Regions from separate parts of the Paenarthrobacter sp. JL.01a genome, predicted to be linked through region 1. Evidence: riboswitches for the same ligand, from Rfam matches in the RefSeq annotation. Region 1 holds a riboswitch; the other holds the start of a gene.
The links. Region 1 has a riboswitch for S-adenosylmethionine ahead of N5P29_RS07320 (homoserine O-acetyltransferase MetX). Riboswitches for the same ligand answer to the same signal wherever they lie in the genome.

Region 2: it holds a riboswitch for S-adenosylmethionine, as region 1 does, so the genes downstream of both, N5P29_RS18365 (DUF1737 domain-containing protein) here and N5P29_RS07320 (homoserine O-acetyltransferase MetX) in region 1, are expected to answer to the same signal.

Annotation. Positions count from the first base shown of each region.
Region 1 is NZ_CP104877.1:1,543,004-1,547,420, forward strand. Features, by position in the region: gene N5P29_RS07315 (bifunctional o-acetylhomoserine/o-acetylserine sulfhydrylase) at 1-973, shown strand, start outside; SAM riboswitch class IV at 1,145-1,262, shown strand; gene N5P29_RS07320 (homoserine O-acetyltransferase MetX) at 1,277-2,398, shown strand; gene N5P29_RS07325 (hypothetical protein) at 2,444-2,860, opposite strand; gene N5P29_RS07330 (winged helix DNA-binding domain-containing protein) at 2,916-3,974, opposite strand; gene N5P29_RS07335 (SGNH/GDSL hydrolase family protein) at 4,121-4,417, opposite strand, start outside.
Region 2 is NZ_CP104877.1:3,872,127-3,876,543, reverse strand. Features, by position in the region: gene N5P29_RS18380 (hypothetical protein) at 1-463, opposite strand, end outside; gene N5P29_RS18375 (O-succinylhomoserine sulfhydrylase) at 474-1,682, opposite strand; gene N5P29_RS18370 (rhodanese-like domain-containing protein) at 1,685-2,095, opposite strand; gene N5P29_RS18365 (DUF1737 domain-containing protein) at 2,092-2,352, opposite strand; SAM riboswitch class IV at 2,366-2,479, opposite strand; gene N5P29_RS18360 (NtaA/DmoA family FMN-dependent monooxygenase) at 2,655-3,983, shown strand; gene N5P29_RS18355 (aromatic amino acid ammonia-lyase) at 3,983-4,417, shown strand, end outside.

The sequences.
Region 1 (4,417 bases):
CAACCTGTTTGCCCACACCTTGAAGAAGTTCGGGATTTCGGTGACCTTCGTCGAGGACCCGGACAACCTTCAGCAGTGGCGCGACGCCGTGCAGCCGAACACCAAACTCTTCTTCGGCGAGGTTGTCTCCAATCCCCGCCAGGACGTTCTGGACATTGAAGGCGTTGCCGGGGTGGCCCATGAAGCAGGCCTGCCGCTGATCGTCGACAACACCCTCTCCACCCCGTATCTGATCCGTCCCATCGAGTGGGGCGCGGACATCGTGGTCCACTCGGCCACCAAGTACCTGGGCGGACACGGTTCAGCCATTGCAGGGGTCATAGTCGATTCCGGCAACTTCGACTTCGGCAAGGACCCGGAGCGCTTCCCGGGGTTCAACACGCCGGATCCCAGCTACAACGGACTGGTCTACGCCCGCGACCTTGGCAAGGACGGGGCGCTTGGTGCCAACCTTTCCTACATCCTCAAGGCCCGCGTCCAACTGCTCCGCGACCTCGGATCCGCCGTCGCACCCTTCAATGCCTTCCTCATCGCCCAGGGCCTGGAGACCTTGAGTCTGCGCGTGGAACGGCATGTCTCCAACGCCACCAAAGTGGCGCAATGGCTGGAAGCCCACGACGACGTCGAATCGGTCGCCTACGCCGGCCTGCCGTCCAGCCCTTGGTACGAACGGGGCCAAAAGTACGGTCCCCGGGGCACGGGCGCAATCGTCGCGTTCAACATCAAGGGTGGCGTCGAAGCCGGCAAGCGCTTCGTGGACGGGCTGGAGCTGCACTCCCACGTGGCCAACATCGGCGACGTCCGCTCCCTGGTCATCCACCCGGCGTCGACTACGCACAGCCAGCTGACTCCCGAACAGCAGCTCGTCGCAGGCGTCAATCCGGGCCTGGTCCGCCTGTCCGTCGGCATTGAGCACGTCGACGACATTATCGCCGACCTTGAGGCGGGTTTCCGGGCAGCCAAGGGCGCCTGAGCCCGTGCTCCCAGTAGCGGGCTGATACATCGGGGCTGCCGTCCGGATCGACGATTATTCGCCGGACGGCGGCCCCGGGTGCACTTTGGTGAATCAAAACGGCACCTAACGTCACACTGATGTCACATTCTTCGCCAGAAGGGTGGAGTTTTTCCTAGACTCTACGTATTAGGTCATGAGTGCCAGCAGATAGCCCCGGCTTGCTGGCCGGCAACCCTCCTTCCGCGGTGGGGTGCCCCGGGTGAGGACCTGGCCTGTCCGCACGCAAGGCGACAGGCAAGCGCGAGGTTAGGTATCAAAGGAATGACCATCACTGCTACAGCCCTTCCCAAATCCGGTGAAGCCGACGGAACAGTCAAGTACGCGGGCGTAGGGCCGCTGGCCCTGGAAGCCGGTGGCTATCTTCCCGATGTCGTGCTGGCGTACGAAACGTGGGGACAACTCAACGCGGACCGCTCCAACGCTGTCCTGATCCAGCACGCCCTGACGGGCAGCACCCATGTCGCCCGCGGGGCCACCGATGAGGAAGGGTGGTGGGAGCAGCTCGTTGGGCCCGGTGCCACCATCGACACCAACCGGTACTTCGTCGTTTCCATCAATATCGTGGGTGGCTGCTACGGGAGCACCGGCCCTTCCTCGACCGCCCCCGATGGAAAGCCGTGGGGTTCCCGGTTCCCGCTGGTCACGCTGCGGGACAGCACGGAGGCCGAAGCCCGGCTCGCGGACCTGCTGGGTATTGACGCTTGGCACGCTGTACTGGGCGGCTCCATGGGAGGAGCCAGGGCACTTGAATGGGCCGTCACTTTCCCGGAACGGGTCAACCGTTGTGCGGTCATCTCGGTGGGCGCTTACAGCACGGCCGAACAGATCGCGTTCGCCCAGGCCCAAACCCTGGCCATCCGACAGGACCCGCACTTCAACAACGGGGACTACTACGACGGCCAGGCACCGGAGCATGGACTGGCGCTGGCCCGCAGGATCGCGCACATCACCTACCGTTCCGCCCTGGAACTGGACCTGCGCTTCGGCCGGGAGGCCCAGCACCAGGAGACGCCGCTCGCTGCTGCGGTGCTGGGAGAGCGCGGGCGCTACCAAGTGGAAAGCTACCTTGACCATCAGGGCACGAAGCTTGTCCGCCGCTTCGATGCCAACAGTTACATCGCCATCACCGAAGCCCTGATGTCCCATGACGTCACGCGTGGTCGGGGCACCCTGCAGGAAGCTCTTTCCCGTGCAACCGCCGACTTCTTCGTGGCCGCCGTGAACACGGACCGGCTGTATTTTCCGGCCCAGTCGAAGGAACTTGCGGCGGCTCTTCCGGGCGATGTTCCCGTCCACACCATCGACGCGCCGATCGGCCACGACGGCTTCCTTACCGAAATCGGCCAGCTGTCCGGGCAGCTTAGAGGGGCTTTCTTCTCCTGAGCCTCAACGGCTTCGATGGGTCTGGAAGATCACGTGTGCGGCTGATCAGCCGTTCATGATCTCCTGGCGCTGCTTCATGTAGTCCTCCATGGCGATCTGGCCGTTGGTGAACTTCGCGTCCAGTTCGGCCAGTTTCTTCGCACGGTAGCCTTGGGGCTCCGCCGCTGCGGTGGGGAATGATGCGGGAGATGAAGGGTTCGACGGCGGTGCGGCCTGCGGTGCCTCATCCGCGGGGCGGATGATGGCGGGCCCGGGCTTATACCCAGGGTAGTTCTGTGCGGGGTAATTCTGGCCAGGGTAGCCCTGGGGCGGGTAACCCGGGCCGGGAAGGCTTTGCTGCCGATAATCCGGACCCGGGAAATTCCCGTTCTGCAGGCGACGCGCCTTGGAACGGTTGTACATGCGGATTCCCATGGGAATCAGCCACGAGCAGACGATGATCCAAAAGAACAGATTGTTCACAGTGCATGCCTCCGAAGTCTCAACCCCAGCTTAGACCCGCCGCGTCACAGCTGCTTCACTGTCGCACCAGCTTCGTCTCCATCCCCAGGAACGTGCCGTAGCGCGCTGCCTCCGCTTCCAGTGCGGCCTGTTCTTCCTTCGTGGCCGGCGTATTCATCCGCACGTCCAGCTCGCAGGCGCCGCCAGTGAAGCTGTGCCGCCACCAGCCTGCCAATCTTCCGTCCAGGAGGACCACGTGCATGGGGCCGTTGTCTTCGGGGAAATACGGAGCGGTACCGCCGAGGTAGTGGCGCGACTGTGAGTAGCCCATTACGTACTCGTCGTAGCACTGGATGAGGTCGATGCGGGGCGGTATGGGTTCGTTGGTGCCAGGGAGTGCCCCAAGGGCCTCTGCATGAGCTGAAGGCAGGTAAAAGTCCACGTCGTCTGCGGAAACCGCCGCCAAAGCACCGGGCGCGAGGTCCGAAGCGACGTGGAGGCCCAATTTCACGTCCTTCATGGTCAACCCGGACCAGGCCGAGCAGTCCTTCACTGTGGCAGGCCCCCGACTACTGAAGTACCGCAGGGCCAACTGCCCCAAGGCTTGCTCCCGCTCCGTGCCGGTGAGCGGACCGGCAAACCTCCCGGTCGCGCGTTCTTCGAACAAGGCGTATGTCTGTTTAAGGGCACCGCCCGCCGAACGCACGGGAGCGCCGCTGACCAGGATGCCGCTGATTTCCGCGTGCATGAGGTGGTAGACGAAGCCCAGGCCCTTGCCGGGCAAGCCTGCTTGTCCCAGAACGTCAGCCAACTCTTCGCGGGTCTTGTGCGCGCCGCCCGCTACCGCCGCCGCGAGGATCCTGCCGCTGCGCGCGGCGGTTTCTTCATCCACTCCGGTCCGCCGGTACATTCCTTGGTTGCCCCTATCGAGCCGGTCGCTCGAGAGGCCCATCAGCCAGCCAAGATCGTCCCGGTGAACAAAATGCCACGTGGGCCGCAGGATGTGGGTCCGCAGGATGGTTCCGTCCGCCACGTCCTGCTCAACGATCGCGGCAGTGCTCGCGGGTGTCCGCTGCGCCACAGTCCACCGGGCGTAGGGGAATTCCTGCGCCTGGACGGCAAGGAGGTTGCGCACGGCGTCCCCTGGACTGCCGGCAAGGGGCGGTCTCAACTGCTGGCGCCGCAGACGAAGCTGGCGGATCTGCTCTACCCGTTGCGAAGGATTAGTGGCCACGCAAGCCTGCCGAACCTGTCATTTCCACCCTCGCTGCTCTGTCCCTGCTAGCTGCGCGGCATCAAGGTGCCGCCGGCGCCGAAGACGGGCCCCGCCGTCGGGCGCTTTGGCGTGATGCCGTCGCCGGAGGACTGGTGCCTCAATCGGCGGATGACCCACGGAACAAAGTACTCACGGGCCCAGACGAGATCCGAGGAGCGGGCTTCGCGCCACGTCCGTGGCGGGAGGGGCTTGGGCATCAGGGGCTCCAGGGTGTGCTGGACGTTCAGCGCGTCCAGGACCATCATGGCGATGGTGTGGTGGCCCAGGGGCGAAAAGTGAAGACGGTCCGCGTCCCACATCTG
Region 2 (4,417 bases), 2.1 Mb from region 1:
CCCCGGCTGCCGTGATGCCCACCCATCGTTTGGCGGGGGACTTCAGGAGGCTGCCTCCCAGTGCCGCCAGACCCGCCACGTGCAGCCAGGAGTAACCGAGGAACGGCGCGTTGGACCCCCGGAATGAAGCGAAGCGCTCAAGGTCCGACGCGCGGCGGCTCAGGCTGTAGATGAAAAGCGGAGCTCCTGCGAGCAATGCCGCAGCAGCCGTGGAAGCCCACGTTTTGGAGGCGCCGGGACGTTGCGCGCCGGCAAAGGCCGCGATGCCGAGCGGCACCGCGGCTGTTCCCGCAGCGGCCAAATGATGCCCGATGATCCAGCCCCGTTCACCATGGACGAGCAGCCGCAAACGCTCGGCCGGATCCAGCGTGGTGTACACGCGTGGCACCGGCGAAATCCCGGCCAGCCAAACGACCGAACCCGCAACGATGACAGCCCCCGCCCGGCGGTATGGATGCCTCATGCCAGCAAGGTTAGACCTGTTTGAGGGCCTTCTCCAGATCCAGGATGAGGTCGTCCACATCCTCGAGACCCACAGACAAACGGACCACGCCGTCGGACAATCCGATGGCCGCACGCCCCTCCGGACCCATGGCCCGGTGCGTGGTGGTGGCCGGGTGGGTGATGAGGGACTTGGAGTCGCCCAGGTTGTTGGAAATGTCGATGACGCCCAGGCCATCGAGCAGCGCGAAAGCAGCTTCCTTGGCGCTGCGCCCATCCGAGGGGGAGAGCTCGAACGTCAGCACGGTGCCGCCGGCCTTCATCTGCTTGGTGGCGAGCTCGTACTGCGGGTGCGACTTCAGCAGCGGGTATTTGACCCAGCTGATGGCCGGCTGCTGTTCGAGCCATTCGGCGATCTTCAGGGCCGACGCCGAGCTGTGGTTCACGCGCAGCCCGATGGTCTCAAGGCCCTTGGTGAGCACCCAGGCATTGAAGGAGGACAGCGAGGGGCCGGTGTGGCGCATGAGCTGCTTGACCGGGCCGTCGATGTATTCCTTGGTGCCCAGGATGGCACCACCCATGACGCGTCCCTGGCCATCGATGTGCTTGGTTCCCGAGTAGACAATCACGTCGGCGCCAAGGTCACCGCAACGCTGCAGCAGGGGAGTGGCAAAGACATTGTCGACGACGACGGTCGCCCCGGCGGCATGCGCCAGTTCGCTGACGGCCGCGATGTCGACGATCTCCTGCATCGGGTTGGACGGCGATTCGAAGAAGACGGCGGTGGTCGGCTCGGAGAGGGCCTCGCGCCACTGCTCCAGGTCCGGTCCGTCGACAAAGACGGTCTCCACGCCCCAGCGCGGCAGGATTTCGTTAAGGATCACGAAGCACGAACCAAAGAGGGAACGGGCGGCAACCACGCGGTCTCCGGCAGCCAGCAGGGCACCCAAGGCGGTGAACACAGCGGACATGCCGGACGCCGTCGCAAAGCACGCCTCGGTTCCTTCAAGCAGACGGAGCCGCTCCTGGAAGGTGGCCACGCTCGGGTTGCCGTAGCGGGAGTAGACGAAGCGTTCGTCCTCGCCGGTGAAAGCGCGTTCGGCGGCGGCAGCGGATTCGTACACGAAGCCGGAGTTGAGGAAAACGGGCTCGGCCGTTTCCTGGAAGTTGGTACGGTCAAGTCCACCGCGGACGGCCTGGGTGTCAGGGCTCCAGCCGGCGGCGTCAGGATTGAATGTCACTTTTAGTCGTTCCCCAAGTTGGTAGGCAGGCCGCGGTTCTTCCAGCCGTTTACAGTGCGTTCGCCGTAACGGTCCGGCTCACCCTCAAAGCCTTCCAGCACGTTGTAGGCGGTGAATCCGGCCTGCGTGGCGGCGATGGCGGCGGCGATTGAGCGCTGGCCCGACCGGCAGAGGAACACCAGCTCCACGCCGTCGGCTTCGGGAGCCTGCTGCTGCAGCTCCTCGATGAAACGGGAGTTCGGGATGCCACCGGCGAGGTTCCACTGGATGAACAGGGGATCGTTCTCGGTGGCCTTGGTGTCGGGGATGCCGATATGGGCCCATTCGCCCTCAGTGCGGACATCCACCAGGATGGCGCCTTGTTCAAGTTTGGCCCACGCGTCGTGCGGGGTCAGGTCACCTGCGTAGCTCATGCGTGGCCCTCGAATGATTCTTCGTAGTTTTCCAACTCGTCCACGGCGCTTGCTACTGCGGCGTCGGAACTGGCGACGGCGGCAGGCAGGATCACGGCCTGGGCGACGATCACGTCGGTGCCGTTGAAGGTTGCTGCGGGATTGCCGTGCAGGACGTAGCCCTCGGCCAGGGCATTGCTGATGCGTTCGCAGAATTCACGGGTGTCGGGACCGGTGATCAGGCGATACGCGAGTTTTTCTTCAGTGGGTTCAGGCATTCGTGGTGCTCCTCAGTCACGCTTGCAGTTCGAAGTGTCGAATAAGCCGAGTAGTCACCTGAGGCACCCCGCCGCGGGAGAGGGTTGCCGACCAGCAAGTCAGGGCTTAACGCTGGTGCTCATTACTCAAGAAGAACGTAACATCCAAGGCGCCTTCGCCGCATTCGGGGAGAGCGCCGCCGTCGTCATGTTGCGTAATCGGTCCCTGGGCGGGCCGCTGAAGACAGGCCCCAAATGTGACCTCCCGGGAGCATAATTGACGCAGTACGACCCCCTGTAACTTCGTGTGAAATCAGGTCGCGGTGAGCGGACAGAGCAGTTCTACACTCAAGCCCATGCTTCATTTTGGATGGTTCGTGGGCCACGGATTCGGGGTCCAAGGTTGGGGGACTCCCGGCTACAGCCTGGGCTATGACTGGAAGAAGCCCGCCCTCTACCAGGAGGCTGTCCGGGCCTTTGAGCGGTCCGGGCTGGACCTGTTCATCATCGAGGATTCCCTGACCGTCCCCGACACCTATGGTGGCACAGCCGAGGTTTCCCTGGCCCATGCCTCCTTTGCGCCCAAGCACGATCCCCTGGCGCTTGTCCCGTATCTGCTTTCCGCCACCGAACACCTCGGAATTGTGCCGACCGTCAGCGCCTCTTTCTACCCTCCCTTCACGGCGGCCCGGCTGCTGGCAACGTTGCAGCACTTCTCAGAGGGGCAGCTCGGGTGGAACGTGGTCACTTCGGGCAGCGACCTCGCAGCACAGAACTACGGCCTGGACCAGCAGATCGAACACGACCTCCGGTATGAGAAGGCGGAGGAATTCGTCGACGTCGTCAGGCGGCTTTGGCGGAGTTGGGAACCTGGCGCCGTGCTTGAGGATGTGGACGCCGGGAGGTTCGCCGACCACACCAAGGTCCACCCCATCAACCATCAAGGCGAGTTCTTCAAAGTCCGGGGTCCGTTGAACACAGCCCCTTTGCCCGAGGAACCTGTCCTGGTTCAGGCTGGGGCTTCGCCGCGAGGCAAGGCGTTCGCCGGCGGCCACGCGGATGTTGCCATTGCGTTGGCCCGCGGGGTTGAGGGTATGAAGTCATACCGCGATTCCATCCGCGCCGAGGCCGCGAAGGCCGGCAGGAACCCCGACGATGTGAAGGTACTTTTCGTGCTGAAGCCCACCGTGGTGGGCTCCACCGCGGAGGCAGAGGAACTGCGGGCCCAGCGTCGGGAGCTGACGCAGCGCGACATCGACAGCCAGCTCAACTCCATCTCCTACCTTTCCGTGATCGACTTCAAGCAGTTCGACCTGGATCAGCCCCTCCCCGAGCTCACCACCAACAGCAACCAAGGCACGCTGGAGCATTTCGCCAAGGCTGCCCCTCCCGGGTCCACGTTGCGCGAGATCCTCCAGGCACGTAGCGGCGGTGCGGGGGACTCGATCATCGGCACGGTCGGTGAAATCGCCGACTACCTGGAGGAAACCGGCTCGGCTGTGGGCGGCGACGGGTTCCTGTTCTCCGGTTTCGTGGATCCGGTTACAGTCCATGGAGTTCTGGACAAACTCACGCCTGAACTGCGGCGGCGCGGCCTGTTGAGGACAAGTTACGGCAACGGCGGTTTCCGGCAGAATCTCTTGGATTTCTAGTGGGGACCTTCAGCATCGGAACCGGGACAGTTTCCGCGCTGCTTGTGGCGGAGGCGGCTGCTGATCCGACGTTTCACGTGGAACTCAACCAAGATGCGTTGAATTTGCTCCGGCGATCCCGGGAAGTCGTGGAAGAGACTGCCGCGTCCGGCCAGCGGGTTTACGGCCTGAACACCTTGCTCGGATCCGGTCGGGACACCGACGTGGAGGAGAAGTCGCTGCTGGCTTATCAAGTACAGGTGGTCCGGTATCACAACAGTGGGGTTGGCCCGTACTTGGACCGGGCTGCCGCCCGCTCAGTGATCCTTGCCCGCCTCATAGGCTTCAGTCGGGGCGGCTCCGGCGTCCGTCCCGAAACCGCGGCCTTCTATGCTGAACTGCTCAACCGCGGCGTCTTTCCTGCCATCCCGGGCGAGGGCTCGGTGGGCTCGTCC